DNA from 3 places in the Streptomyces sp. NPDC036822 genome. Region 1 is predicted to be linked to each of the others. Evidence: riboswitches for the same ligand, from Rfam matches in the RefSeq annotation. Region 1 holds a riboswitch; each other region holds the start of a gene.
What was found. A riboswitch is a leader RNA that binds a small molecule or an ion and turns the genes downstream of it on or off. The one in region 1 is predicted to bind cobalamin.

Region 1 (9,876 bases):
GGCGCGCCGGCGCGCAGGGCGGCGCGGGCGCGCGAGACGACCTCGGGCGAGTAGGCGAGGTCCCGGACGAGGTCGACCATGCCACAGGCGTGGATCATCCGGACCGCGACCTGGCTGACGTCGGCGGGCAGACCCGCGAGATCCGCCTCGGCGCGGATCGTGGCAAAGGACTGGCGGTAGATCTCCGCGCCGTCCTTCTCGTAGTCGAACATCCTGTTGCTCTCGCTCATCTCGTGGTGGGTGTACGGGCTGTCGCCACAGCGGCCGCCAGTTGCGTTCTCGGGGTGGGGACGCCGTCGACCTCGTACGTTGCGTCGCCGGTGGCGACGACGTCGACCCAGGTGCCCTTGGGGTGGCCGCAGCGCCGTGCGCAGCCGGAGAAGTGGACGGGGAGCCCGCCCGCGCCGTGGCCGGGGGTCGCGTCCGCCCGGACGTCGGCGAGCGACTTGGCGCACCCGGGCCGTCCGGTGCACGCGCCCACGCCGAGCCACGGGGAGCCGGCGCGGGTGATCAGTCCGGCCTCGGCGAGCGCGTCGAGCCGCGCCCCGGCGGCCGCTCGGTCGGCGAGGCCGGTCACGACGGCTCCGCGCCACGGAGTGAGCCGCAGCTCGCCACCGCCGCCGTCGTCGTCGGGGGCGAGGGCGCGCAGCTGCGCGGAGGTGAGGCGGCCGAGCGGGACGGCGACGGCGACGGCGTGCTTCCCGGTCAGGGGGTGGGCGTGGACGCCGGGGCGCGGCCCCGCGCCGTCGGCGTCCGGGCCCGCCGTGCCGGGGGCGTCCGGCGCCAGGGGTTCGGCCGGGACGCCCGCGCGGTCGAGCGCGGCCGCGAGGTCCGGCCCGACGCCCTCCGGGAGTTCGCGCACGCGCCAGGCGCCGGTGCCGGCCTCACGGGCTGCGGCCAGGAAGGCGTCGGCGGCCGCGAGGGCGGCGCGGGGCGCGTCGGCGGCCGCGACCCGGAAGACCCGGCACCCGGCGACCCGCAGCAGCGCGCCGGATCCGGAAGCTCCTGACGTCATCGCGGACATCGCGGACGTCGTGGAGGTTGAGAACAACGTCACATCCGCGCCGAGTCCGCCGACGTCTTCGCGCCCGTCGTCCAGGGCGAAGAGAAAACGACCGGAAAGTGCCGTCGTCCAGTCCCGCGAGCACAGCAGGGCGTCCAGCTCACGCGCCCACAACTGCACGTCTTGGCAGCCTTTTCCGTCGACTCCGGCCAGGGGCGAGGCGACGATGTTCCGGACGCGCTCGTGGGTCACGGAGGGCAGCAGTCCGGCCGGGGCCAGCAGCCCGGCGAGGGCCGCCCCGCAGTCCTCGCCGAGGCCGCGCAGCTCCACGTTCCCCCGTGAGGTGACGCTGATCCGGCCGTCGCCCAGCTCGTCTGCCGCCGAGGCCAGACACCGCACCTGACGCGCCGTCAACAGCCCTGCGGGCAGGCGCAATCGCGCCAGGCGGCCGTCGTCGGCGGGGTGCAGTCGCAGCGCCCCGGGGCAGGCATCGCCACGGTCCCGTATGAGAGGTTCGCCCTGGTTGGGCGTTGTGGGTGGGGTGGGCGGCATGGCGGCGAGCATACCCACGTGGATCCGGCCGACCCTTCGGGCCGCCGCGCGCAGGATCTACTATGCAGACGGCATGGGGTCCCAGGACCCCGGGGAGGAAGCCCGGTGAGATTCCGGCGCGGTCCCGCCACTGTGAGCCCGTCCCGGGAACGGGGGCCGGGTGAGTCAGGAACTCCCGCCGTCCACACGACCACCCGGGGCGCGGACAACCCCGAGGAAGGCCTGCGCTCGCATGCGAATTCTGTTGCTGTCGCACTCCGACACCGACCTGCTCAGCGCCCGCGCGGCCGGCGGCCCGGTCGCCTACCGGTTCGCCAACCCCTCCCGCCTCGGCCTCGACGAGCTGCCGGGCCTCCTCGACGACACCGACCTCGTCGTCGTCCGCCTCCTCGGCGGGCTGCGCGCCTGGGAGGACGGCCTGGACGCCCTGCTCGCCGACGGCCAGGCCCGCCCCGTGGTCGTCCTCAGCGGCGAACAGGCCCCCGACGCCCAGCTCATGGAGGCCTCCACGGTCCCCATCGGCGTCGCCACCGAAGCCCACGCCTACCTGGCGCACGGCGGCCCGGACAACCTGGAGCAGCTCGCCCGGTTCCTCGCCGACACCGTGCTGCTCACCGGCCACGGCTTCGAGGCCCCGGCCGCCGCCCCCACCTGGGGGCCCCTGGAGCGCGAGCCGAGGAACGCCGACGGCCCCACGGTCGCCGTGCTCTACTACCGCGCCCACCACATGAGCGGGAACACCGCCTTCATCGGCTCCCTGTGCGACGCCCTCGAGGACGCCGGCGCCCGCCCGCTCCCGCTGTACGTCGCCTCCCTGCGCGCCCCCGAGCCCGAGCTGCTCGACCGGCTGCGCGGCGCCGACGCCATCGTCACCACCGTCCTCGCGGCCGGCGGCACCAAGCCCGCCGAGGCCCAGGCGGGCGGAGACGAGGAGGCATGGGACGCCGGCGCGCTCGCCGCCCTCGACGTGCCGATCCTCCAGGCGCTGTGCCTCACCGGCTCCCGCGCGGCCTGGGAGGAGAACGACGAGGGTCTCTCCCCGCTGGACGCCGCCAGCCAGGTCGCCGTGCCCGAGTTCGACGGCCGGCTCATCACCGTCCCGTTCTCCTTCAAGGAGATCGACGAGGACGGCCTGCCCGCGTACGTCGCCGACGCCGAGCGCGCGGCCCGCGTCGCCGGGATCGCCGTCCGCCACGCCCGCCTGCGGCACATCCCGAACGCCGAGAAGAAGCTCGCCCTGGTCCTCTCCGCGTACCCGACCAAGCACTCCCGCATCGGCAACGCGGTCGGCCTCGACACCCCCGCCTCCGCCGTGGCGCTGCTGCGGCGCCTGCGCGAGGAGGGGTACGACTTCGGGCCCGAGGACGAGATCCCCGGTCTGGTCTCCGGCGACGGCGACGAGCTGATCTACGCCCTGATCGAGGCCGGCGGCCACGACCGGGACTGGCTGACGGAGGAGCAGCTCGCCCGCAACCCCGTCCGCATCCCGGCCGCCGACTACAAGCGCTGGTACGCGACCCTGCCCGAGGAACTGCGCCGCCACGTCGAGGAGCACTGGGGCCCGGCGCCCGGCGAGATGTTCCTGGACCGCTCCCGCAACCCGGAGGGCGACATCGTCCTCGCGGCCCTGCGGCGCGGGAACCTGCTGATCCTCATCCAGCCGCCGCGCGGCTTCGGCGAGAACCCCATCGCGATCTACCACGATCCCGATCTCCCGCCGTCCCACCACTACCTCGCCGCCTACCGCTGGATCGCCGCCCGCGCCGAGGACGGCGGTTTCGGGGCGGACGCGATGGTCCACCTCGGCAAGCACGGCAACCTCGAATGGCTGCCCGGCAAGAACGCCGGCCTCTCCGCCGCCTGCGGCCCGGACGCCGCGCTCGGCGACATCCCGCTGATCTACCCCTTCCTGGTCAACGACCCGGGCGAGGGCACCCAGGCCAAGCGGCGGGTGCACGCCACGCTCGTCGACCACCTGGTGCCGCCGATGGCCCGCGCCGACTCCTACGGCGACATCGCGCGCCTGGAGCAGCTGCTCGACGAGTACGCGCAGATCTCCTCCATGGACCCCTCGAAGCTGCCGGCGATCCGCGCCCAGATCTGGACGCTGATCCAGGCCGCCAAGCTCGACCACGACCTGGGGATGGAGGACCGGCCCGACGACGACGGCTTCGACGACTTCCTGCTGCACGTCGACGGCTGGCTCTGCGAGGTCAAGGACGCGCAGATCAGGGACGGTCTGCACGTGCTCGGCGGGGCGCCGAAGGGCGAGGCGCGGGTCAACCTCGTGCTGTCGATCCTGCGCGCCCGGCAGATCTGGGGCGGCACGCAGGCGCTCCCCGGCCTCCGTGAGGCCCTGGGACTCGACGAGTCGGCCGCGACGCTGCGGACCGCGGACGAGGCCGAGGAGAAGGCCAGGGAGCTCGTCGAGGCGCTGGAGGCCGCGGACTGGTCCGTGGACGCCGTCGCCGGGATCGCCGGCGCGTACGGCCCCGAGGTCGCGGACGTCCTGCGCTTCGCCTGCGAGCAGGTCGTGCCCCGGCTCGCCGCCACCACGGACGAACTCACCCACGCCGTGCACGCCTTGAACGGCGGCTTCGTGCCGGCCGGGCCGTCGGGCTCGCCGCTGCGCGGGCTGGTCAACGTGCTGCCGACCGGCCGGAACTTCTACTCCGTCGACCCCAAGGCCGTCCCCTCCCGCCTCGCGTGGGAGACCGGGCAGGCGCTCGCCGACTCCCTCCTGGAGCGCTACCGCACCGACAACGGCGATTGGCCGACCTCGGTCGGTCTCTCCCTGTGGGGCACGAGCGCCATGCGCACGGCCGGCGACGACGTGGCGGAGGCGCTGGCCCTGCTGGGCGTCCGCCCGCTGTGGGACGAGGCGTCCCGCCGCGTCAACGGCCTGGAGCCGATCCCGCTCGCCGAGCTGGGCCGCCCCCGCATCGACGTCACCCTGCGGATCTCCGGTTTCTTCCGGGACGCGTTCCCGCACGTCATCGGCCTGCTGGACGACGCCGTCCGGCTCGCGGCCGCCCTCGACGAGCCGGCCGACGCCAACTACGTACGGGCGCACGCCCAGGCCGACCTGGCCGAGCACGGCGACGAGCGGCGCGCCACGACCCGTATCTTCGGCTCCCGCCCGGGCACGTACGGTGCGGGGATCCTCCAGCTGATCGACTCGCGCGACTGGCGCACGGACGCGGACCTCGCCGAGGTCTACACCGTGTGGGGCGGCTACGCCTACGGCCGCGGTCTCGAAGGCCGCCCGGCCCGGGCGGAGATGGAGACGGCGTACAAGCGGATCGCCGTGGCGGCGAAGAACACCGACACGCGCGAGCACGACATCGCCGACTCCGACGACTACTTCCAGTACCACGGCGGCATGGTGGCGACCGTCCGCGCGCTGAAGGGCACGGCCCCCGAGGCGTACATCGGCGACTCCACCCGCCCCGAGACGGTCCGCACCCGCACCCTGGTGGAGGAGACCTCCCGGGTCTTCAGGGCCCGTGTGGTCAACCCGAAGTGGATCGAGGCGATGCGCCGCCACGGCTACAAGGGCGCCTTCGAGCTCGCGGCGACCGTCGACTACCTCTTCGGCTACGACGCCACGACCGGCGTGGTCGCCGACTGGATGTACGACAAGCTCACCGAGACGTACGTCCTGGACCCGGAGAACCAGGCCTTCCTCAAGGACGCCAACCCGTGGGCGCTGCACGGCATCGCGGAGCGTCTCCTGGAGGCGGAGTCCCGCGGCATGTGGGAGAAGCCGGACCCGCAGGTCCTTGCGGCGCTGCGCGAGGTGTTCCTGGAGACCGAGGGCGACCTGGAGGACGACGGCACCGAGGACTGACGCCCCGGGCCGCCGTTCACGCCGGACACCGGGCGGCGGCCCACGGCGTCAGTTCCAGACGCCGTCCCCGGAAACCCTCCCGGAGACGGCGGTCGTGGGTGACGATCACCAGCGTGCCCGGGTACACGGCCAGGGCCGCGTCGAGCTCCTCCACCAGGCCGGGGGAGAGGTGGTTGGTCGGCTCGTCGAGGAGGAGCAGGTCCGCCGGACGGGTGACCAGGTGGGCGAGTTCCAGACGGCGGCGCCCGCCGGCCGACAGGTGCCGGACCTCGGTGGTCAGGTCCTTCGCCGTGAAGAGCCCCAGGGCGAGCAGCTCCTCGGCACGGTCCGCGCCGAAGGACTCCGCCACCGTGCGGGGGCCGTCGGGCACGGCGGGCGGGTCCTGGCGCAGCACGCCGACCCGGCGCGGGGCCGTCACCGACCCGCTGTCCGGGCGGAGTTCGCGCGCGAGGAGCCGGAGGAGCGTGGTCTTGCCCGCGCCGTTGGGCCCGGTGACGAGCAGCCGTTCGCCGGCGCCCAGGTGCAGGGAGTCCAGGCGCAGCCGCCCCTCCACCCGTACGCCGGTCAGGTCGACCGCCGCCGGCTCCCCCTCGACCCGCGCCGTGAAGCGCAGCGGCTCCGGTGGCGCCGCCACCGGGTGATCGGTGAGCCGCTGGAGCCGTTCCCGCGCCGCGCGGATGCGGCTCATCGCACCGTGCGCCCGTGACCGGGCCCGGAAGGCCCCCGCCCCGCTGAAGGAGGCCGGTGCCTTGCGCGGGATCGCGGAGAAGCGGTCGATGTGGGCGTCCGCGAGCGCCGAGTGACGCGCCAGCTCGGCCCGCCAGTCCTCGTACTCCTGCTCCCAGCGCGCCCGTTCGGCCGCCCGGCCGGCCAGATAGCCGGTGTAGCCGTTGCCGTACCGCCGCAGGCGACGCCGTTCGTGGTCGACCTCCAGGACGGTCGTGGTGACCCGGTCGAGGAAGACCCGGTCGTGGGTGACGGCGACGACCGTGCCCCGGTGGGCGCGCAGCCGCTCCTCCAGCCAGGCGACGGCCTCGTCGTCGAGGTCGTTGGTCGGCTCGTCGAGCAGCAGCAGTTCGGGGTCGGCGGCGAGCGTCGCGGCGAGCGCGAGCCGTGAGCGCTGCCCGCCGGAGAGGGTGGCGAGCCGGCGGTCGCGGTCGAGCGGGTGGGGTTCCCCGAGCCGCCGGAGCGTCGTCCCGACCCGTCGGTCGGCGTCCCGCCCGCCGCGCGCCTCGTAGGCGGCGAGCAGCTCCGCGTACCCGTCGAGGTCGCCCGTGCGCGCCAGGGCGGCCTCGGCCGTCCGGATCCGCCGCTCCAGGTCCCGTACGCCGGCGAGCGCGAGGTCGACCGCGTCGCCGACGCGTGCGGTGCCGGGCAGGTCCAGGGTCTGGGCGAGGTATCCGCTGCCGCCGGGGGACTCGACGGTGACGGTGCCGTTGTCGGGGGCCTCCAGGCCGGCGAGGAGCCGGAGGAGGGTGGACTTCCCGGAGCCGTTGTCGCCGACGACGCCGACGCGTTCGCCGGCGCGGACGGAGAGGGAGACCCGGTCGAGGACGAGCCGGTCGTCGTAGCGCTTGACGACGTCGGTGAGGAGGACACGGAACAAGGGCGCATTCCTTCGGTCGGCGGCGGGGCGCGTGTAATACGAGACGAGACGTTTCGTCTTGTCTCGATCCTAGGGTGGTGCGCCCTCTTTGGCAAGACGTTTCGTCTCGTCTCGGGTCCGGAGTCCCGGCCGGAGGGTCACGGGGCGGCTCTCAGCGGTCGCCCAGGACCCGCACGGCCTCGATCATCAGGTCCCAGAACCCCGGGACGTCGACCTCCATCCCCACCTCCGCGTTGGCGGGCCGCCCCGTCACCCCGTCGAGGTCCACGAGCGTCGCGCCGCGGGTGTACGTCCCCGCCAGCTCGACCGTCACGGGCGCCCGGACCAGGCTGATCAGCGACGGGTCGATCAGGTGCGCCACGGTCAGCGGGTCGTGCAGGGGCGGGGTCTCGAAGCCGTACACCTCGCGGTAGGTCCCGGCGAAGTAGGTCAGCAGCTCGACGCAGAGCCGGGCGAGCGGGGTGCCGAGCGCCGCGATGCGCGACACGATCTCGGGGGTCGCGCGCACCTGGTGGGTGGCGTTGAGGCCGAACATCGTCACCGGGCGCCCGCAGGTGAAGACGATGTCCGCCGCCTCCGGGTCGCAGAGGATGTTGAACTCCGCCGCCGGGGTGGTGTTGCCGCGCCCGGTCGATCCGCCCATGAGCACGATCCGCTCGATCCGGTGGCTCAGCTCCGGGTGCGCGAGCAGGAGGGTCGCGACGTTCGACAGCGGCCCGGTCGCCACGAGGGTCACCGGCGCGGGGTGCGCGAGCAGGATGTCCCGGACGAGGGTGAGCGCGTCGCGGGGGTCGCGCGGGACCCGGGGCTCGTCGTCGCCGAAGCCGGGCCCGTCGAGGCCGGAGTCGCCGTGGATGTTCTCGCCGGCCAGGGGCGCGCCGTGCAGCGGCCGGTCCCGGCCGGGCGCGATGGGCACCCCCTCGATCCCGGCGACGGTGCACACCCGGCGCGCGTTCAGGGTGGTGCTCTCGACCGTCTGGTTGCCCGCGACGGTGGTGATGGCCAGCAGGTCGATCGCCGGATGGGCCGCGGCCAGCAGGATGTTGAACGCGTCGTCGTGTCCGGGATCGCAGTCGAGGATCACGGGTACGGCCATGCCTCCACGGTCCCACAACCCCGCCGCACGGTCACCCGCCGCGCCCGCGCGCCGCCGGACTCCGGGGCCGTGGCGGCCCTGGGTGCGGCGCGACGGGCGCGAGACATCACCCTCACTAGTTCCCGCCGTAACTCCACTTGTTCTAGTAGAGTACAAACAAATAGCCCGAGGGAGGCTCTCCGATGAACCGTGGCCCGACCCGTCTCAGAGTGCTCACCGCACTCCCGTTCCTGCTCGCGCTCGTCCTCCACCTCACCCTCCTCGCGCTCTGGAGCGACCGGCTGCCCGACCCGCTGGCCACCCACTTCTCCACCGCCGACGGCGGCCGCGCCGACGGCCTGACCGGCCTGACGGGCTTCGTCCTCGTCAGCTCCGGCCTGCTCCTCGCCGTCGGGACCGGCTGGACGCTCCTGACACGCCGCGGCACGCTCTGGGGAGCGTGGGCGACCGCCGGCTTCACCACGGCCCTCTTCGCCCTGCTCCTCCGGGACAACCTCGACGCCGCCGACGCGAGCCAGGTCGTCTCACCGCTGGTGAACCTCACGGTCGCGGTTGGGGCGGCGGCCCTCACGGCCCTCGCGGGCCTGGCCCTGACCCGGTGCGTACCGCAGGAGCCCGGGAAGCCAGGGGCGGGCGGCGCGGACGAGCCACGGCTGCCGCTCGGCGCGAGCGAGGTCGCCGGCTGGTCCCGCGCGACGGACTCGCGCTCCATGACGGTCGTCGGGGCCGTGGCCGCGGCAGCCGGGCCGGCCGGCCTCGCCGGGGCGTACCCGGCGCCGTGGTGGCTCGGCCTCGTCCTGCTCGTCCCCGGCCTCCTGGTCCTGCTCCTGGCGCGGGTCCGGGTCACCGTCGACCGGCGCGGCGTGACCGTCCGCCCCGCCCTGGCGCCCTGGCCCCGCGTCGGCGTCCCCCTGGAGGGCGTCGAGGGGGCCGTCGCCCGGGACGTCGACGCGCTGCGCGAGTTCGGCGGCTGGGGGTACCGCGTCCGGGCCCATCGGACCGGCCTGGTCCTGCGGTCGGGCGAGGCGCTGGTCGTCCGCCGCGAGGGCGGTCGGGAGTTCGCGGTCACCGTGCCCGACGCGGACACGGCGGCGGCCCTGTTGAACACGCTGGTCGAGCGCCGTGGGAGGGTCTGACCATGCTCTTCCGGGTCGATCCCGCCTCCGCCGTCCCCCTGGGCGACCAGATCGCCGCCTGCGTCCGGGGCGCCCTCGCCGACGGCTCGGCCACGGCCGGCGAACGCCTCCCGGCGGCCCGGGAGCTCGCCGACTCCCTGGGCGTCAACGTCCACACGGTCCTGCGGGGCTACCAGCGGCTGCGCGAGGAAGGGCTGATCGAACTCCGCCGCGGCCGGGGCGCGGTCATCGTCCCGGGGGCGGCGGTCCCGGACCGGGCGCGCCTGGTCGGCCGGGTCCGCGCCGTGGTCGCCGAGGCCCGGGAGCTGGGTCTGTCGGACGAGGACGTCCTGACCCTGGTCCGCACCAGCCTGACGGCCTCCTGAGGCACGAACCGGACGCGGCGGGGCCGGCGAGGCCGGCGGGTGCGGTCAGCCGGGCCGACGCGTGCCGGTCACCCCAGGGACTACCGGTCACCCGGGCAGCGCACGGGTCGCCCCGCGCCGCGTACCCGGCATTCCCCCGCCCCGTTCTGCCGCGTCCTACTGCCAGTTGACCCGGGCGCGTACCACCCGGGCGGCCTTCCAGCCGATGCTGACAGCGTAGGCGGACAGCGCCGACGGGGCCGCCTTGAGCCGCAGGACCAGCTCCCCG
Region 2 (9,876 bases), on a different contig from region 1:
CGTATGTCGGAAACGCAGGAAAGACAACCCACCGTCACACCCGTACGGGTGGTGGTGGCGCTCTGCCTGGTCGCGCCGTTCGTGGCGATGCTCTGGGTGAGCTCGTACGCGAAGGTCGAACCGACCTTCATCGGCATCCCGTTCTTCTACTGGTACCAGATGGCCTGGGTGGTCATCTCGACCGCGCTGACCATGATCGCGTACACGCTGTGGCAGCGTGACCAGCGCTCCCGCAAGGGAGGTGCGTCGAAGTGAACGAGGGCGTGAACGGCGTCGCACTCGCCGTCTTCATCTTCTTCTTCCTGGCCGTCACGGTCATGGGCTTCCTCGCCTCGCGCTGGCGCAAGGCCGAGAACGAGCACAGCCTCGACGAGTGGGGCCTGGGCGGCCGCTCGTTCGGCACCTGGGTGACCTGGTTCCTCCTCGGCGGCGACCTCTACACCGCGTACACCTTCGTCGCCGTCCCCGCGGCGATCTACGCGGCGGGCGCGGCCGGCTTCTTCGCCGTGCCGTACACCATCCTGGTCTACCCGCTGATCTTCACCTTCCTGCCCCGCCTGTGGTCGGTCTCCCACAAGCACGGCTACGTCACCACCTCCGACTTCGTCCGCGGCCGGTTCGGCTCGAAGGGCCTGTCGCTGGCGGTCGCCCTCACCGGCATCCTCGCGACCATGCCGTACATAGCGCTCCAGCTCGTCGGCATCCAGGCCGTCCTGGACGTGATGGGCGTGGGCGGCGGCGAGAACACGCACTGGTTCATCAAGGACCTGCCGCTGCTGATCGCGTTCGGCGTCCTCGCGGCGTACACGTACTCCTCGGGTCTGCGCGCCCCGGCGCTCATCGCCTTCGTCAAGGACACCCTGATCTACATCGTCATCGCCGTGGCGATCATCTACATCCCCATCAAGCTCGGCGGCTTCGACGAGATCTTCGCCAAGGCCGGCGAGGCGTACGCCACGGTCAACCCCGCGACCGACAAGCCGCGCGGCGCGCTGGTGCCGGGCGAGATGGGCCAGTGGGGCTACGCCACGCTGGCGCTCGGCTCGGCGCTCGCGCTCTTCATGTACCCGCACTCGATCACGGCGACGCTCTCCTCGCGCAGCCGTGACGTGATCCGCCGCAACACCACGATCCTGCCGCTGTACTCGCTGATGCTGGGTCTGCTGGCCCTGCTCGGCTTCATGGCGATCGCCGCCGGGGTCAAGGTCTCCAACGGCCAGCTCGCGATCCCGCAGCTGTTCGAGAACATGTTCCCGGACTGGTTCGCCGGCGTGGCCTTCGCCGCCATCGGCATCGGCGCCCTGGTACCGGCCGCGATCATGTCGATCGCCGCGGCCAACCTGTTCACACGCAACATCTACAAGGACTTCCTGAAGCCGGACGCCACGCCGGAGCAGGAGACCAAGGTGTCCAAGCTGGTGTCGCTGCTGGTGAAGGTCGGCGCGCTGGCCTTCGTCCTGACCATGGACAAGACCGTCGCCATCAACTTCCAGCTCCTCGGCGGCATCTGGATCCTGCAGACGCTGCCGGCGCTGGTCGGCGGCCTGTTCACCCGCTGGTTCCACCGCTGGGCGCTGCTCGCCGGCTGGGCCGTCGGCATGGTCTACGGCACGGCGGCGGCGTACGGCGTGGCCAGCCCGACCCAGAAGCACTTCGGCGGCTCGTCCGCCGAGATCCCGGGCATCGGCGAGATCGGCTACATCGGCCTGACCGCCTTCGTGCTCAACCTGATCGTCACCGTCGTCCTCACCTTCGTCCTGAAGGCGGTCAAGGCGCCGGAGGGCATCGACGAGACCTCCCCGTCGGACTACACGGCCGACGCGGGCGAGCCGGGCGTGCAGGTCGACATGCCGAAGCTGGGGCAGGAGACGCACTGACCGCGCCTCGGTGACGGACGGTCCGAAGGCCGCCGCGACTCCCGAAGGGAGCGCGGCGGCCTTCGCCGTCGGTACGGGTTGCGGCGTCCGCCGCTCGCCGCCCGGCCCCGCGAAGCGTCCGCCCACCGGGTCCGGCTCGGGCGCTCTGACGCACCGACGACACAACATGTGGGGGGTGCTTCGAGGGGCGCCCCCCACATGTATGCTCATCTCGCTGTCCTCTCAGGGGAATCCGGTGGAAATCCGGAACTGTCCCGCAACGGTGTGGTTCGGGCGTATCCGTACGCCTGCCGAGTCCGAAGACCTGTGGACGGCGCGCCCGGTCCGTCCGTTCCGGGTGCCAGAGTCGTCCGGGCCTCGCGGAGTGGGCCGGTGGACACGGCGCGCGCCCGCCTGAGGGGTGCCCTCTGCCGTCCGCTTCCCGCCGCCGCCCCCGGGCCGAGCGAGGGAGAGCCCCACGTGACCATCGCGCCAGCCGATCCGGCCGCGGCGATCGAGAGCGACGGACCCGGGACGGTACTGCTCCGGACCCTGACCGACCTCACCGCCGATCTCCCCGACACCGACCCGGGCAGGGTCGCCGCCGCCGCGCTGCGCGGCCGCAACGCCGCCTCGGACGAGGCGGAGCTGCGGGAGCTGGCCACCGAGGCGGCCGCCGGTCTGATCGCCGAGGACCCGGCCTACTCCCGGCTCGCGGCCCGGCTGCTCACGATCACCATCGCCGACGAGGCCGCCGGCCAGGGCGCGGTCACCTTCTCCTCGTCGGTGGCCGTCGGTCACCACGAGGGGCTCATCGCCGACCGGACGGCCGAGTTCGTCCGTCAGCACGCCGCCCGGCTCGACTCCCTGATCGACGCCTCGGCGGACGACCGCTTCGGCTACTTCGGCCTGCGCACGCTCTTCTCCCGCTACCTCCTGCGCCACCCGATCACCCGCAAGGTGATCGAGACTCCGCAGCACTTCATGCTCCGCGTCGCCTGCGGCCTCGCGGAGGACCACAGCGCCCGCGCCCTGGACGAGGTGGCGGCGCTGCACGGGCTGATGAGCCGGCTCGACTACCTCCCCTCCTCCCCCACGCTCTTCAACTCCGGCACCCGCCACCCGCAGATGTCGTCCTGCTACCTGCTGGACTCCCCGAAGGACGAGCTGGACTCCATCTACGACCGCTACCACCAGGTCGCGCGGCTGTCGAAGCACGCGGGCGGCATCGGCCTGTCGTACTCCCGCATCCGCGCCCGCGGCTCGCTGATCCGCGGCACCAACGGGCACTCCAACGGCATCGTGCCGTTCCTGAAGACGCTGGACGCCTCCGTCGCCGCCGTGAACCAGGGCGGGCGGCGCAAGGGCGCGGCCGCGGTCTACCTGGAGACCTGGCACGCGGACATCGAGGAGTTCCTGGAGCTGCGGGACAACACCGGTGAGGACCAGCGGCGTACGCACAACCTCAATCTGGCGCACTGGATCCCGGACGAGTTCATGCGCCGGGTCGAGGCCGACGCCTCGTGGTCGCTGTTCTCCCCCGCCGACGTGCCCGAGCTGGTCGACCTGTGGGGCGAGGAGTTCGACGCCGCCTACCGCGCCGCCGAGGCCGCCGGCCTGGCCCGCAAGACGATGCCGGCGCGTGACCTGTACGGCCGGATGATGCGGACCCTGGCCCAGACCGGCAACGGCTGGATGACCTTCAAGGACGCCTCGAACCGGACCGCCAACCAGACGGCGGAGCCGGGCCACACGGTCCACTCCTCCAACCTCTGCACGGAGATCCTGGAGGTGACGGACGACGGCGAGACCGCGGTCTGCAACCTCGGGTCGGTCAATCTCGGCGCCTTCGTGCGGTCCGACGTCCGCGACGGGGAGGAGGCCATCGACTGGGAGCGTCTCGACGCGACCGTCCGCACGGCCGTCACGTTCCTCGACCGGGTGGTGGACATCAACTTCTACCCGACCGAGCAGGCCGGGCGCTCCAACGCCCGCTGGCGGCCCGTCGGCCTGGGCGCCATGGGTCTCCAGGACGTCTTCTTCCAGCTGAAGCTGCCCTTCGACTCACCCGAGGCGCGCGCGCTGTCGACGAGGATCGCCGAGCGGATCATGCTCGCGGCGTACGAGGCGTCGACCGACCTGGCCAAGCGCTACGGCCCGCTCCCGGCCTGGCGCAAGACCCGCGCCGCCCGGGGGGTGCTGCACCCCGACCACTACGACGTGGAGCTGCACTGGCCCGAGCGCTGGGCCGCCCTGCGCGAGCGGATCGCCACGGTCGGCATGCGCAACAGCCTCCTCCTCGCCATCGCGCCGACGGCGACCATCGCGTCGATCGCGGGCGTGTACGAGTGCATCGAGCCGCAGGTCTCCAACCTCTTCAAGCGCGAGACGCTCTCCGGGGAGTTCCTCCAGGTCAACGCGTACCTCGTGGACGAGCTGAAGCGGCTCGGCGTGTGGGACGCCCAGACCCGGGAGGCCCTGCGCGAGTCCAACGGCTCGGTGGCCGGCTTCGGCTGGGTGCCCGCCGAGGTCCGCGCGCTGTACCGCACGGCGTGGGAGATCCCGCAGCGCGGTCTGATCGACATGGCGGCGGCCCGCACCCCGTTCCTGGACCAGTCGCAGTCCCTGAACCTGTTCCTGGAGACGCCGACGATCGGCAAGCTGTCGTCGATGTACGCGTACGCCTGGAAGCAGGGCCTGAAGACGACGTACTACCTGCGGTCCCGTCCGGCGACCCGGATCGCCCGCGCGGCCCAGGCGACGCCCGCCGCCGCCACCCTCCCCGTCCAGCAGGCCGCCGACCCCGACGCGGTCGCCTGCTCCCTGGAAAACCCCGAATCCTGCGAGGCCTGCCAGTGATGAGCGCACACGACCGGAAGAACCTCCTCGACCCGGGCTTCGAGCTGACGCTGCGTCCCATGCGCTACCCGGACTTCTATGACCGCTACCGGGACGCGATCAAGAACACCTGGACGGTGGAGGAGGTCGACCTCCACTCCGACGTCGCCGACCTCGCGAAGCTGACGCCGGGCGAGCAGCACATGATCGGCCGGCTGGTGGCGTTCTTCGCGACCGGTGACTCGATCGTCGCCAACAACCTCGTGCTGACGCTGTACAAGCACATCAACTCCCCCGAGGCGCGGCTCTACCTCTCGCGCCAGCTGTTCGAGGAGGCCGTGCACGTCCAGTTCTATCTGACGCTGCTCGACACCTACCTGCCCCATCCGGAGGACCGCGCCGCCGCGTTCGACGCGGTCGAGAACATCCCCTCCATCCGCGAGAAGGCGCAGTTCTGCTTCCGGTGGATGGACTCGGTCGAGAAGATCGACCGCCTGGAGACGCGGGCCGACCGCCGCCGCTTCCTGCTCAACCTGATCTGCTTCGCCGCGTGCATCGAGGGCCTGTTCTTCTACGGCGCCTTCGCCTACGTCTACTGGTTCCGGTCCCGCGGTCTGCTCCACGGCCTGGCGACCGGCACCAACTGGGTGTTCCGCGACGAGACGATGCACATGAACTTCGCCTTCGAGGTCGTGGACACCGTCCGCAAGGAGGAGCCCGACCTCTTCGACGACGCGCTTCGGGAGCAGGTCACCGACATGCTGAAGGAGGCCGTGGAGGCGGAGCTGCAGTTCGGCCGCGACCTGTGCGGCGACGGCCTGCCCGGCATGAACACCGAGTCGATGCGCGAGTACCTCCAGTGCGTCGCCGACCAGCGCCTCCAGCGCCTGGGCTTCGCCCCGGTCTACGGCTCCGAGAACCCGTTCGCGTTCATGGAGCTCCAGGGCGTCCAGGAGCTGACGAACTTCTTCGAGCGCCGCCCGTCCGCCTACCAGGTGGCGGTCGAGGGCTCGGTGGACCTGGACGAGGACTTCTAGGCTCCCGTACGCGGAAGGGCCCCGCTCCTGTTCGGGAGCGGGGCCCTTCCCCGTGACGCGTCCGCCGGATCAGTCGTTCGGCACCGTCTCGTAGCGCGGGGTGCCCTCGGCCATCTGGCGCAGGGCGTCCTTGCGGTCCCGCTTGGAGAGCCGGTCGATGTAGAGGTAGCCGTAGAGGTGGTCCGTCTCGTGCTGCAGGCAGCGCGCGAAGTAGCCCGTGCCGCGGACCTTGATCGGGTTGCCCTGGGGGTCCTGGCCCCGGACCACGGCGTAGTCGGGGCGGCCCAGCTCGGCGTAGGCGGTGGGCACGGACAGGCAGCCCTCGTTGGACTCGTCCAGGACCCGCAGCTCGGTCGGGATCTCCTCCAGGACCGGGTTGCAGACGACGCCGACGTGGCGGACGCCCTCGTCGTCCATGCAGTCGTAGACGAAGACCTTGAGGTCCACACCGATCTGGTTCGCCGCCAGGCCCACGCCCTCGGCGGTCTTCTGGCTGGCGAACATGTCGTCGATCAGCGCCGCGAGCTTGTCGTCGAACTCGGTGACGTCCTTGCACTCGCGGTGGAGCACGGGATTGCCGACGACCGTGATCGGACGCGACGTGCCCCGCTCGCGGTGGGCGAGCTCGCGCGCCTCGCAGTCCTCCGTGTCCACGACGAAGCCGTCGTTGATCTGCTCGTCCGTCTCCTGCTGCGCCATGTCCGGCCGCGCCTTCCTGAAAACCCGATTCCGTCGGAGGACAGCCTACGGGCCCGTGGACACGGGCTCAGCAGACCTCTTCGAGATCCCGCCACTCACGGCTGTCCGGGCTGTCCGCGACCCAGCCGTCGAGGAGTCCGCGGACCAGGCCGACGGGGGCGGCGATACCGCACTCGCGTTCGGGGACCCACAGCTCCCCGGGCGAGCGGTGTCCCAGCGGGCCGGGGTGCCCCGGTTCGCTGTGGTCGTGGGGGTCCAGGTGCTCGCCCTCGCCCTCGGCGCTGGGCATGGTCGACTCGGAACAGGCGCGGCAGAGCAGCCGCACCGACGAGGACCAGTCCTCGGCGGCGAACCCGGCGTCGGCGGCGAGCTGCTCCAGGGCGTCCCGGTCCTCCTCGGTCGCGGCCTCCAGGAGGACCACCCAGGTGGGCACGGGGGACGGGGCCCACAGCTCGATCTCGTCGAAGACGGGATAGGAGGGGCCCGCGGTGGTGGTCCGCTCGCCGTTGGGCACGCCGTCGTGGAGGACGACCTCGCCCCAGCGCCGGCCGGAGGACGGCAGCGGGATGGAGAGCACCTCGATGCGCGCGGGATCGAGCCGGCGGCCCCAGACGACCTCCGCCTCGCCCTCCGGGGAGAGCCTCACGGCCGCGCTGCCCAGCTCCATGCCGGCCGGTTCACCGGTCCCGGCGGAGGCGCCGGGCACCTTCAGCCCGTAGGCCTGCCAGGCGCGACGGGCCAGCGGCCAGTCCTGGAGCGCCGTGGCGGCGATGCCGACGTTCCACCAGTCCGGGGCGCCGGTCTCCTTGTCGAGCAGCGCGACGGCGCGCAGCCCGGCGGCCCGTGCCTGTTCCCAGTCGTGCCGGAACTTGTGCAGCAGCGCCAGGTTGAACCAGGACTCCGAGAGCCAGGGCTCCAGATCCGCCGCGCGCGTCAGCAGCGCGCCCGCGTCCTCGTACCGGCCGTCGCCGATCAGCGTGAACGCGCGGTCGGTGGCCTGCCGCCACGAGGCGGAGGGCCGATGCCGTACCTTCCCGAAGATCCTCACGATTCCCGCCTGCCGGTCGTTTCACCCTCTTGTTCGCATCCAACCATGCCCGGTTGGACGCGCGCTCATTACCCATGGGTTACCCAGGAGGGGCGGGGGCGACGCCGCCGCGTGCCAGGACTCTGGCCAGGGACTCCACGACCTCCGGGTGGAAGTCCCGCGCGGTCCCCAGACGCAGGCGTTCCATGGCCTTCAGGGCGCCCCCGGCCCCGTCCCTCGACCAGTCGTCGTAGGCGTTGACCGTTCGGACGATCCGGGCGGGCAGCGGCTGCTCGCCGTAGGGGTCGGCCAGCCGTTCCACGACCACGGCGACGGCCGGCGGGACACCGGTCTGGCGTACGACGGCGCCGCCGAGCAGCGCTATCCGGCGCTGGTCCTCGGCGGGGAGGGGGGCGGTGGCTCCGTCGGGGACGGGGTCGAGGAGGGAGAGCTGGCCGATGTCGTGCATCAGCGCCGCGTACTCCAGAACGGTCAGGTCGGGCCCGGAGAGGCCCAGCTCGCGTCCGACGGCCGTACTGAGGGCGGCGACCCTGTGGGCGTGGCCGGGCGGGGTGTAGCCGGCGATCTCGGTGGCGCGGGCGAGGGAGGCGATCGTCTGGCCGTTCGTGGTCCGTACGGCGGTGTAGCGGCGGAAGGAGACCTGGGCGAGCAGCAGCGGGACGCAGAAGACCGGCAGCGCCCACAGGCCGGTGGCGGCCACGCCCAGGGCCATGACCGTGCCCGTGGCGCCGACGGCGGAGCCGATGCCGATCAGGGCGCGCAGTTCGTCGCGGAGCAGGGGGCCGTAGGGGGCGGGGGTGCCTCCCGTGCGCCGCAGGGCGCCCCGGGGGGCCGTACGGGCGCGGAGCAGCAGGGCGGCGACGACGGCGTCGCAGAGGGCGGTGAGGAGGAGGAGCAGGAGCAGGAAGAGCGCGTAGGAGGGGCCCCGGCCGAGATGGTGGGTGACCTCGCCGCTGTTGTAGAGCGGCTGGAAGCAGAGGGCGGCGAAGCCGACCGTGAGGATGCGCCGGGCGAGGTGGTCGAGGCCGGGGCCCTTGCCCCGGGCCACGTGGGGCACGATGCCGACGAGCCCGCCGGCGACGACGACGGCGACGGTCTGCGGCACCCCGTGGGTGGTGGGGACGCCGCCGCTCTCGCCGAGGAGGGCGTACGCGAGCGCTCCGGCGGCGGCGAGCGGCGCGGGCTCCCTCTCCCCCGGCAGGGCGCCCCAGCGGGCGAACTCGCCGAGGGCGATGAGCACGCCGAAGGCGAGGGCGTTGCCCGGTTCGGCGAGGCCGTACCAGAGGGTGGAGGCGAACGCGCCGGCCGTGAGCAGGAACGCCGATCCGTAGACCGCCGCGACGGTGACGCCCCCGCCCCTCACGCGCCGCCCCGGCGCCGGGGCGCGGCGTGCTCGGGGCCGGCGGCGTCACCGTGGCGGGCCGGGCCGGTGTCCGTCGCCCGGGCGGTGGCGGACCGGCCCTGGGGGCGGGGCGGCGGGAGGGCGGTTCCGGGGCGCGGCGGCTCGTCGGCGGTGACGGTGGTCTGCCAGCCGTGCCGGTCCAGGGCCCGCACCAGCGCCCGTACCATCCGCGGGTCGAAGTGGGTGCCCGCGCACCGCTCCAGCTCGGCCACCGCCGTCCCCACCGGCCGGGCGCGGCTGTAGGAGCGGGTCGACGTCATCGCGTCGAAGGCGTCGGCGACGGCTACCACCCGGGCGAACTCCGGAATCTGCTCCCCCTTGAGCCCGTAGGGGTAGCCGCTGCCGTCCATGCGTTCGTGGTGGTGCAGGATCGCCGACCGCGCCTCGCCGAGGAAGCCGATGCCCCGGACGATCTCGTGGCCGTACTCGGGGTGCAGCTCGATGACCCGGCGTTCCTGCGCCGTCAGGGGGCCGTCCTTGCGCAGCACCCGCGTCGGCACGCCCAGCTTTCCCACGTCGTGGAGGATCCCGGCGAACCGCAGGTTCTCCAGCCGCTCCTCCGCCATCCCCAGCTCACGGGCGATCAGCACCGAGGCCCGGCCGACGCGTTCGCTGTGCCCGCGGGTGTACCTGTCCTTGATGTCCACGGCCTGGACGAGGGCGCGGATCGTGGCCTGATGGGCGGCCCGTTCGCGGTGGTACTGGGCGAAGACCCAGCAGGAGATGTACATGGGCAGCAGGACGAAGAGGGCGGCGACGGGCCCGTACGAGCTGCGCCAGAGGACGGCCATCATCAGTCCGGCGAGCCCGTGGACCGCATGGGGGGCGAGCGCCCGGCCGAACAGCCCGCGCCAGGCGGTGCGCGGCGCGAGCCCCTCGGCCGTGGCCCGGATCCCGCCGTCCAGGGCGGTCATGACGAGGCAGAAGGTGAGCGCGGCCGCGCCGGCCGGGAGCAGGGCGTAGGGGAAGTCGGGGGTGTGAGGGCCGTTCCCCAGG
Region 3 (9,876 bases), on a different contig from region 1:
GTCCGCGCCGGGCGTTTCAGGCAAGCCGGAACCAGAGCCCGGGAAACCGGGAACCGGGGGGAATCGGCTCGTCCGAGGAGCTGCGCTGAGCGCCGGCTGCCTGGCGACGTCCACCAGACAAGCAGGGCCGGCGCGGCCTGGCAACGACCCCCTGTACTACCCCCGATCGCACTCCGGGCGAACGTCCCGGGCCGACCGGCCCGCACGTTTTCGCAGGTCGAAAGGGGCGTATGGGGTGAGGTGGGCGATCGTGCCCGTCTCCTATTCCGGGCCGTACGTGACCTGGGTCCTGTGGGGCGCCTCACCCTCGCGGGACCCCGAAGGGGGCTCGAAGGTGACCTGGGCCTCGAAGTTCGCCCGCCTCGTCGCCCGCCGGAGCGCCTTGAGGAGGGTCCCGCCGACCGTGAGGGTGAGGACCACGGTCAGCGCGGCGCGGCCGAGGTCCCAGCCGAGCGAGGTGGCCAGGACGTAGACGACGAACCTCGCCAGGTTCTCGTGCACCGGAGCCCCGGCGACGAAGGAGGCTCCCGAGGGTCCCGCCACGATCGGCCAGCCGTACAGGTTCATGACGGTGCCGTACGCGAACGCCGCCACGAACCCGTACGCGCAGAGCATCAGCAGCTCGCCGCGCCCCCGGAGGCGGTCCGGGCCCGGCAGCAGGCCCGCGCCCATCGCGAACCAGCCCATCGACAGCATCTGGAACGGCATCCAGGGGCCGACCCCGCCCGTGAGCAGGGCGGACGCGAACATCGTCACCGAGCCGAGGACGAAGCCGAAGCCGGGCCCGAGGACCCGCCCGCTCAGCACCATCAGGAAGAACATCGGCTCGAGACCGGCCGTACCGGCGCCCAGCGGCCGCAGGGCCGCCCCGACCGCGGCCAGGACGCCCAGCATCGCGACCGCCTTCGCGTCCATCCCGTTGTCGGCGATGGTCGCGACGACGACCGCGACGAGGAGCGGCAGCAGGGCGGCGAAGAGCCAGGGGGCGTCGGCGGAGTGAGAGGTCACGGCCGCCGAGGAGTCGGCGAGCAGCGGCCAGCCGAACGCCAGCACGCCCACGACGGAGATCAGGACGAGCGCGGCGATCGCGCGCGGTCCGAGACGCAGGGGTCGGGCGGGGGCCGCCCTCCGGGCGCTCACCGGGCCTCCCTCAGGTGCGGGGCGACCTGCTCGACCGTGAGCCACGGCTGGGGGGCGAGGATCTTCGCGACCTGCGGGGAGAAGGCGGGGGACGAGACCACGACCTCGGCCGTCGGGCCGTCGGCGACGACCTCACCGCCCGCGAGGATCACCACTCGGTGCGCCAGCTCGGCGGCGAGCTCCACGTCGTGCGTGGCGAGGACGAGGGCGTGCCCCTCGGCGGCCAGCATCCGCAGGTGGGCGACCAGGCGGGCCTTGGCCGCGTAGTCGAGACCGCGGGTCGGCTCGTCGAGCAGGAGGAGCGGGGGGCGTCCGGTGAGGACCACGGCCAGGGCGAGTGCCAGGCGCTGCCCCTCGGACAGGTCGCGGGGATGCGTGTCGTCCGCCACGCCCGGCAGCAGCTGGGAGACCAGCTCGCGGCAGGCCCCCGGCCGGGCGCCCGCGTCCGCGTCGGCGGCGGCGCACTCGGCGGCGACTGTGTCGGCGTACAGCAGGTCACGCGGTTCCTGCGGAACGAGTCCGACCCGGCGGATCAGCTCGCCGGGCTCCGTCCTGTGCGGGACCAGACCGCCGACGCGCACGCTCCCGGACGTCGGCGGGACCATCCCGACGAGGCTCCCGAGGAGGGTGGACTTGCCGGCGCCGTTACGTCCCATGAGCGCGACGGTCTCCCCTGCGGTGACGCGGAGGTCGACGCGGCGCAGGGCCTCGACCCGGCCACGGCGGACGCCGAGCCCGTCGGCCTCGACGAGAAGCTCCCCGGGGCGCTTGCCGTGAGGGTCTACCGGGCGGGCCGTGCGCGGGCGGCGCCGCCGGGAGAGGGAGAGCCGCCCAGCCCACCACCCGCGCGCGGCGGGGGACGGGTCGGGAGCGGCGGCCGTGCCGGCTGCTCGCGGGGGCGGGATCTCGCGGGTCGTTCGCGCACCGGCCGCCTCCCCGGCCGCCGGCGCGACGGCTGTCTCGCCGGTCGCTCGCGCACCAGCCGCCCCGCCGGGTTCCCGCGCACCGGCCGCCCCGCCGGTCGCGGGCTCACCAGTCGCCTGCCCGGGTTCCCGCGCATCAGCCGCCCCGTCTGCCGCGCGCGCCGCAGTCGCCTCCCCGGTCGCCGGCTCACCAGTCGCCTCCCCGGCCGCCGGCCCACCCGGCGCCTGCCCGGTCTCGCGCGCGGGAGCCCCGTCCACCGCCGGTCCCGCCGGGGCGAGCGCGGCAGCCGGTGTGCGGGGCGTCTCCGGGGCGCGGCCCTCCAGACGGGTGCGCAGGTCGGCCGCGCGGCGGCGCGCGTCGCGGACCGTCAGCGGCAGGGGGGACCACCCCGCCAGGCGGCCCAGGGCCACCACCGGCGGGTGGACCGGGGAGACGGCCATGATCTCGGCGGGCGGGCCCATGATTCCTTCCGGCAGCAGCAGGACCCGGTCCGCGTACTGCACCACCCGCTCCAGGCGGTGCTCGGCCATGAGGACCGTCGTCCCCAGGTCGTGGACCAGACGCTGGAGCACCGCCAGAACGTCCTCGGCGGCCGCCGGGTCCAGTGCCGAGGTCGGCTCGTCCAGGACCAGCACCTTCGGATGCGGGGTGAGCACCGAGCCGATCGCCACCCGCTGGCGCTGCCCGCCCGAGAGCGTGGCGATCGGGCGGTCGCGCAGCTCCGCGAGCCCCAGCAGGTCCAGCGTCTCCTCCACCCGGCGCCGCATCACCGCCGGAGCCAGGCCCAGGGACTCCATCCCGTACGCCAGCTCGTCCTCGACCGTGTCCGTGACGAAGTGCGCGAGCGGGTCCTGGCCCACCGTGCCCACCACGTCGGCCAGCTCACGCGGCTTGTGCGTGCGGGTGTCGCGGCCCGCGACCGTGACCCGGCCGCCGAGCGTCCCGCCCGTGAAGTGCGGGACGAGGCCCGACACCGCGCCGAGCAGCGTCGACTTGCCGACCCCGGACGGGCCGACGAGCAGCACCAGCTCGCCTTCGGGGATCGTCACGTCCAGGTTCCGGAGGGTGGGCGCGTCGGCGTCCCCGTACGTCACCGAGACGTTCTCGAAGCGGATCACGGGACTCGGGACTCCTCGGACACGGAAACGGACACAGGGACAGGGAGGGACGCGGAAGCGGGTGCGGACGTGGAGGCGGATAGTGCGGACGCGGAGGCGGGCACCGGGGCGACGAACGCCGGAACCAGGCCCACCAGCACCGCCAGCGCCGGCCACACCGGCAGGTACGGCGCCACCAGCGGGACGACCCCGGGGCGCAGCGCCTCGGGCGCGTAGGTGTCGGCGGCGATCATCAGCGCCGCCACCGCCGCTCCCGAACCGGCGACCAGCCAGGCCCGCACCCCCCAGCGGTCGGGCCGGTAGCGGGTCCGTACGGTCCGTTGTCCGCCCAGCCACAGACCTGCCACGGCCGCGGCGAGACCGACGCCGACCAGCGGCAGCCCGTACCCCGCGCCCCCCGCCGCCAGCAGGCCGTACGAACCGGCGCACACCCCGAGCAGGCCGCCCAGCGTCAGCACGTTCGTCGTCCGCCGCACCGCCGCCGGGACCCGCGCCGTACGCCCGTACCCACGCGCGTCCATCGACGCCGCCACGGCGACCGACCGCTCCAGCGCCCCTTCGAGGACGGGCAGCCCGATCTGGAGCACCGCCCGCACGCCGCCCGTCGGGCGGCCGCGCAGCCGTCGGGCGGTCCGCAGCCGGACCACGTCGGCGACCAAGTTCGGCGCGAACGTCATCGCCACGACGACGGCGACCCCGGCCTCGTACAGCGCGCCGGGCAGCGACTTGAGGAGCCGGGCCGGGTTGGCGAGGGCGTTCGCGGCGCCGACGCAGATGAGCAGGGCCGCCAGCTTCGCCCCGTCGTACACCGCGAAGACCAGCTGTTCGGCGGTGACCCGCCCGCCGATCCGTACGCCCTGAGCCCATTGCGGCAGGGGCAGTTCGGGCAGGGTGAACAGCTCGTGGGTGCCGGGGATCGGCGAGCCGAGGACGACCGAGAACACCACCCGGACGAACACCACGAACAGGCCGAGTTTCACGAACGCGCCGTACGAGCGGGCCCAGGGCGCGTCGGTGCGGCGCGCCGCGACGACATAGCCCGCGACGGCGACGATCAGCCCGAGGAGCAGGGGGTTGGTGGTGCGGGAGGCGGCCACGGCGAGGCCGAGCGCCCAGAGCCACCAGGCGCCCGCGTGCAGGGCGTTGGAACGGTTCGCCTCGGGGGCACGGATCATGCGCGGCGGCGAGCCTTCCAGACCGCCGCGCCGCCGAGGACGAGGACGGCCGCCCCGCCCGCGGCGATCCCGAGGGCGGGACCGCCGTCGCCGCTCTCCCCACCGTCACCGGCGGCGGGGGCCGTCGGGCCGGGCCCGTCCGGCTTCGCGGTCCCGGCGGTCCCGGACGGCTCGGTCTCCGCCACCTGCTCGCCGCAGCCCTTCGCCGGGTAGCCCGCGATGCCGCAGAGCATCGCCGCGCTGTCGTACCGCAGCGGCTTCGCCACCGCCGCCAGCGCCTCCGCGCCCGTCGCGTCCTCGCGCACCTGCGCGCAGCCGACCGTGAGGGCCGGTTCCGGGGGCGTCTCGCCGCGCGGGGCGTCCGCCGGGCCGCCGAAGTCGACGACGACCGCGACCCGCTTGGTGCCCGTCTTCTCCGGCGTACCGGAGCAGACCGCCGCGAAGTCGGGGGCCGCGGAGGGCCGTGTGGCGTCCTTCGAGTCCTGGCTGACCGCGAAGCGGAAGCCGATCGCCTCCCCGTCGCCGGGCCTGGCGGTCGCCGGACCGAGGCTCGCGTACGTCCACCGGTCCGCGCCGTCGCTCTCCCAGAAGGACCAGTACCGGTATCCCGCGGCCTGGGCGGGGCCGGCGGCGGCCGCGGTCAGGACGGCGGCCACCGCGGCGGTGGCCGCCGCGGCCGCGGAGAGGCGCCCGGACCTCACTTCTTGCGACCGCTCAGCAGGATGCCGATGCCGACGCCGACGACCGTGCCGATGCCGATGATCCACCAGATGCCGAACGAGCCGGAGTCGTCGCCGTCCTCGGCCTTCTCGTCGCTCGCCGAGGCCGTGGCGGACGGCGAGGACTGCGGCGCCGGGCCGGTGGCGGCGAGCCGGCCGAGGAGGTCGGCGGAGCCGAAGGCGGTCGGGTCGACACCCATGGCGTTGGCGGCGAAGACCAGCTGGGCGTAGGCGGCCGGGCCGTTCTCCCGCGCCCAGGCGGCGGAGTTCTTCTCCAGCCAGGTCAGCGCCCCGGCCGCTTCCTTGGTGGCGCCGGTCGCCGCGAGGGCGACGACGGCGTCGGCGGTGTTGCCGTAGTCCGGCAGCGGGGCCGACTCGGCGGCGCCGGGCATCGGCGGCGTGTTCAGGTGGCCGGTCTTCGCCAGCGCGCCCGCCAGGTAGGAGGCGCCGTTGAGGGCGGCCCGCTCGACCGTCCGCTTGGGCAGGTCGGTGCAGGTGGGCGTCTGCGCGGGCTTCACGCCGCGCGCGGTGATGCCCTTGCCGAGCCCGGCGAGCGTGGCGGCCGCGGTGGCGTCGGCGTTCGCGAGGAGCTTGCCGGTCTTGTCCGGCTGGTAGGCGAACGCGCCCGCCCCGTCCTTGGTGGCGCAGGGGACGGCGAAGCCGAGCAGCGCGTCGTACGGGGTCTTGCCGTCGGCGGACGTCACCTCGCCCGGCTTCTCGCCGAGCGCGGCGAGGGCGCCGATCACGATCGAGGTGGAGTTGGCGTCGCTGGGGCTGCCGGGGTTGTAGCCCCAGCCGCCGTCCTTGTTCTGGACGCCCTTCAGCCAGGCGGCGCCCGCCTTGGCGGCCTTGGCGAGCGCCTCGGGGTCGGCGCTGTCGCGCTTGACGCCGGAGAGGGCCTGGACGGCGACGGCGGTGGCGTTGGTGTCCAGCATGGTGGCCGGGGCGCACGGCTTGGCGGGGTCCGGGCGGTACGAGGAGAAGGCGCCGCTGTCGCACTGCTGCCGCTGGAGCCAGGTGACGGCCTGCTCGGCGGGCTGGATGCCGTTCGTGCGCTGCGCGATGAAGGCGAGCGACTGGCGCCAGACGCCGTCGTACGTCGGGTCCTTGGTGCCGTAGAGACCGGAGGGGATCACCGGCGCGGGGGTGGGGGACGGGGAGGGCGCGGCGGCCGCGACGGAAGCCGTTCCGGTGCAGAGCAGCGCGGCGGCTGCGAACGCGGCGGCGCCGCGGCGGACGGTGGTCATGCGTGCTGGCCTCTCCTGCGGCCGGGCACCGGCACGCACAAGGGCACCAGGCTCGGCTCCGTATTCCTCGACGGTGCCGGCGTTCACGTCCCGGACGGGGCATTCCGACTCACCACACGGGGTGGCTCACGGTTGCGGGTCAGTGCCGGATTTCCACCGGCTTCCCCCCGTACGGGCATGATGACGACGGGCACACTCTACCGGCCCGTAGCCCGGGCGGCCGGGGAGTGCGAGGTGCCTCACACCCGGCGGCCCCCGGGGCGCGGCCGACGGCGGAACGACGAGGCGCCGGCGTGCCCGCAGCCGGCCCCCGGGCGCGGCCGACGGCGCAAGCGCCTGGTGACGGCGTGCCCGATCGGGCCCCACGGGCGACCGCCTCCCGGGACCCCGGCCGGACCGCCGCCGGCGCCAGGGGTGCCGTAGAACCCGCGGACCGCCACACCGGGCCGCCGGGTCGGACCGACACACCAGGCTCCCCGGTCAGACCGCCACGTACGCCACCGGGTCCGTGCCGGCCGCCGGTTCCGCGCGGCCCAGTTTCACCAGTCGCCGCAGATGCGCCTCGGCCTCGCTGACCGCGATGGTCCGGGAGCCGTACGGGATCTGCTCCCAGGGGCGGTTCCACTCCATCCGTTCGGCGAGCTGCCACGGGGTCAGGGGGGTGGCCAGCAGGGCGAGGAGGCCCGTCAGCCGCTCCTCGTGGTGGTCGAGGAGCTCGCGGACCCGCCCGGCCGCGTCGGCGAAGGCGTACTGGTGGGCGGGGAGCACCTCCGCGACGCCGAGGCGGCCGATCCGCTCCAGCGAGTCCAGGTAGTCGCCCAGCGGGTCGGTGACGGTGTCGTCGTCCGGGTCCTCGTAGAGACCGATGTGCGGTGAGATCCCGGGCAGCAGGTGGTCACCGGAGAACAGCCGGCCGTGCCCCGGCAGCCCGGCCGGGTGGGCCTCCTCCAGATGTAGGCAGACGTGGCCGGGGGTGTGACCCGGGGTCCAGACGGCGCGCAGGCGCCGCCCCGCGAGGTCCAGGAGCTCCCCGGGGACGATCTCGCGGTCGGGCAGGGCCGAGCGCAGCCCGGGCAGGGTCCGCATCCGGCCGTTTCCCCGGGCGGCGAGGAGCGGGGCGGTGTGCCCCTCGGGGGCGCCGACGGCGGCGAGTTTGCGGGCGAGGTAGTCGAGCCACACCTCGGGCTCGGACTCGCGGGTGCGGCGGACGACGGCGGTGTCGGCGGCGTGCATCGCGATCCACGCGCCGGAGGCCTCGCGGACCCGGCCCGACAGGCCGTGGTGGTCGGGGTGGTGGTGGGTGATGACGACGCCGTGGACGTCGCGGACGGACGTGCCGAGCGCGGTGAGCCCGTCGGTGAGTTCGTCCCAGGAGGCCGGGTCGTCCCAGCCGGTGTCGATCAGGACGGGGCCGCGGTCCGTGTCGACGACATGGACCAGGGTGTGGCCGAGCGGGTTGTCCGGGATGGGGACGCGGAGGGACCAGACGCCTCCGCCGTGCTCGGTCACCTGGGTCATGGGTCCTCGTCTCTCCGCGACGGCACGGCATCCGTTCGAGCATTGCCCATGATAAGTAGAACTGGTATCAGTTCTGAAACACAGTCAGGTAACGTCGCGGGTTCCGGGAGGCAGTCGGTCATGACCGAGCTTGTGGAGCACGGAAAGCTGTACATCGGCGGCCAGTTGACCGATCCCCTCGGAGTCGAGGTCATCGAGGTGATCTCGCCCCACACCGAGGAGGTCGTCGGCCGCGTGCCGCACGCCTCCCGGGCCGATGTCGACCGGGCCGTCGCCGCCGCCCGCGAGGCCTTCGACCACGGTCCCTGGCCCCGGGCGACGCTCGAGGAGCGGATCGGGGTCGTCACCCGGATCAAGGACGCCATCGCCGTCCGGCACGAGGAGATCGCCCGTTCGATCAGCGCGCAGAACGGCTCCCCGTATTCCTGGAGCGTGCTGGCCCAGGCGCTCGGCGCGATGATGGTCTGGGACGCCGCGATCACCGTCGCCCGCGACTTCACGTACGAGTCCCGGCGCGACGGAGTCCTCGGGCCGATCATGGTGCGGCGCGAACCGGTGGGGGTGGTCGCGGCCGTCGTGCCGTGGAACGTCCCGCAGTTCACGGCGGCGGCGAAGCTGGGCCCGGCGCTGCTGGCCGGCTGCACGGTGGTGCTGAAGCCGTCGCCGGAGTCCCCGCTCGACTCCTACATCCTGGGCGAGATCGCGGCGGAGGCCGGGCTGCCCGAGGGGGTCCTGAGCATCCTGCCGGCCGACCGGGAGGTCAGCGAGTACCTGGTCGGGCACCCGGGCGTCGACAAGGTCTCCTTCACGGGGTCGGTCGCGGCCGGGAAGCGCGTGATGGAGGTCGCCTCCCGCAACCTCACCCGCGTCACCCTCGAACTCGGCGGCAAGTCCGCGGCCGTCGTCCTGCCCGACGCGGACGTGGCGACCGCCGTCGCCGGGATCGTCCCGGCCGCCTGGATGAACAACGGACAGGCGTGCGTCGCCCAGACCCGCATCCTCGCCCCGCGCAGCCGATACGACGAGATCGCCCAGGCGCTCGCCGCGGCCGCCGGCGCCCTGGTCGTCGGCGACCCGCTGGACCCGGCGACCCAGGTCGGCCCGCTCGTCGCCCGCCGTCAGCAGCATCGCTCCCTCGACTACATCGGCATCGGCCAGGAGGAAGGGGCCAAGGTCCTCGCGGGCGGCGGCCGTCCCGCGGGCCGGGAGCGCGGCTGGTACGTCGAGCCGACGCTCTTCGGCGACGTCGACAACTCCATGCGGATCGCGCGCGAGGAGATCTTCGGGCCCGTCATCTGTCTCCTCCCGTACGGGGACGAGAGCGAGGCGCTCCGGATCGCCGACGACTCCGACTACGGGCTCAGCGGTAGCGTCTGGACCGGGGACGTCGAGCACGGCATCGACTTCGCCCGGCGGGTGCGCACCGGCACCTTCAACGTGAACACCTTCAGCCTGGACATGCTCGGCCCGTTCGGCGGCTACAAGAACTCCGGCCTGGGGCGGGAGTTCGGCCCCGAGGGCTTCGGCGAGTACCTGGAGCACAAGATGATCCATCTGCCGGCCGGGTACGAGGGGCCGGGTGGGGCCTGATGGGCGACCGCTGGCACGTCGAGGTCGACCGGGGGGTGTGCATCGGCTCGGCCATGTGCGTGAACCACTCCCCGGACGGCTTCCGGCTCGACTCGGCCCGCCAGTCGCATCCCACGCGACCGGAGGCGGACGCGAACGAGAGCGTGCTCGCGGCGGCCGAGGGCTGCCCCGTGGAGGCGATCCTGATCACCCTGCTCGACGGCGGAGAGCCGGTCTTCCCTCCGGAGGAGTAGGCGCCCCTCCGTGACAGCCCTGCGGCGTGCCGTCGGGGGAGAGCCCTCAGCGCGCCGTCCCGGCCCGCCCGCGCGCCTTCGTGGCCACGGGCGCGGCCGGACCGCCCGCCGGGGCGGCGCCGCTCGGCACGGTCAGGTCGATCAGCCGGCAGACCGTCTCGATGTCGATCTTCACCTGCGCGATCGAGGCGCGCCCCGACAGCCACGTGATC

Region 2: it holds a riboswitch for cobalamin, as region 1 does, so the genes downstream of both, ACZ68P_RS04910 (ribonucleoside-diphosphate reductase subunit alpha) here and cobN (cobaltochelatase subunit CobN) in region 1, are expected to answer to the same signal.
Region 3: it holds a riboswitch for cobalamin, as region 1 does, so the genes downstream of both, ACZ68P_RS02670 (prenyltransferase/squalene oxidase repeat-containing protein) here and cobN (cobaltochelatase subunit CobN) in region 1, are expected to answer to the same signal.

Annotation. Positions count from the first base shown of each region.
Region 1 covers NZ_JBVJPY010000003.1:385,083-394,958, forward strand. Annotated here, with positions in the region: gene ACZ68P_RS09275 (precorrin-8X methylmutase) at 1-212, opposite strand, end outside; gene cobG (precorrin-3B synthase) at 227-1,567, opposite strand; cobalamin riboswitch at 1,611-1,749, shown strand; gene cobN (cobaltochelatase subunit CobN) at 1,788-5,405, shown strand; gene abc-f (ribosomal protection-like ABC-F family protein) at 5,422-7,011, opposite strand; gene ACZ68P_RS09295 (nucleoside hydrolase) at 7,163-8,107, opposite strand; gene ACZ68P_RS09300 (hypothetical protein) at 8,290-9,243, shown strand; gene ACZ68P_RS09305 (GntR family transcriptional regulator) at 9,246-9,608, shown strand; gene ACZ68P_RS09310 (glycosyltransferase family 2 protein) at 9,765-9,876, opposite strand, start outside.
Region 2 covers NZ_JBVJPY010000002.1:104,478-114,353, reverse strand. Annotated here, with positions in the region: gene ACZ68P_RS04920 (DUF3311 domain-containing protein) at 4-255, shown strand; gene mctP (monocarboxylate uptake permease MctP) at 252-1,877, shown strand; cobalamin riboswitch at 2,057-2,203, shown strand; gene ACZ68P_RS04910 (ribonucleoside-diphosphate reductase subunit alpha) at 2,337-4,715, shown strand; gene ACZ68P_RS04905 (ribonucleotide-diphosphate reductase subunit beta) at 4,715-5,731, shown strand; gene def (peptide deformylase) at 5,801-6,430, opposite strand; gene ACZ68P_RS04895 (tetratricopeptide repeat protein) at 6,498-7,478, opposite strand; gene ACZ68P_RS04890 (HD-GYP domain-containing protein) at 7,558-8,841, opposite strand; gene ACZ68P_RS04885 (HD-GYP domain-containing protein) at 8,838-9,876, opposite strand, start outside.
Region 3 covers NZ_JBVJPY010000001.1:574,325-584,200, reverse strand. Annotated here, with positions in the region: gene ACZ68P_RS02690 (ECF transporter S component) at 262-1,140, opposite strand; gene ACZ68P_RS02685 (ABC transporter ATP-binding protein) at 1,137-3,182, opposite strand; gene ACZ68P_RS02680 (energy-coupling factor transporter transmembrane component T) at 3,179-4,357, opposite strand; gene ACZ68P_RS02675 (SCO2322 family protein) at 4,354-5,058, opposite strand; gene ACZ68P_RS02670 (prenyltransferase/squalene oxidase repeat-containing protein) at 5,055-6,323, opposite strand; cobalamin riboswitch at 6,365-6,489, opposite strand; gene ACZ68P_RS02665 (MBL fold metallo-hydrolase) at 6,804-7,841, opposite strand; gene ACZ68P_RS02660 (aldehyde dehydrogenase) at 7,962-9,431, shown strand; gene ACZ68P_RS02655 (ferredoxin) at 9,431-9,664, shown strand; gene ACZ68P_RS02650 (TetR family transcriptional regulator) at 9,711-9,876, opposite strand, start outside.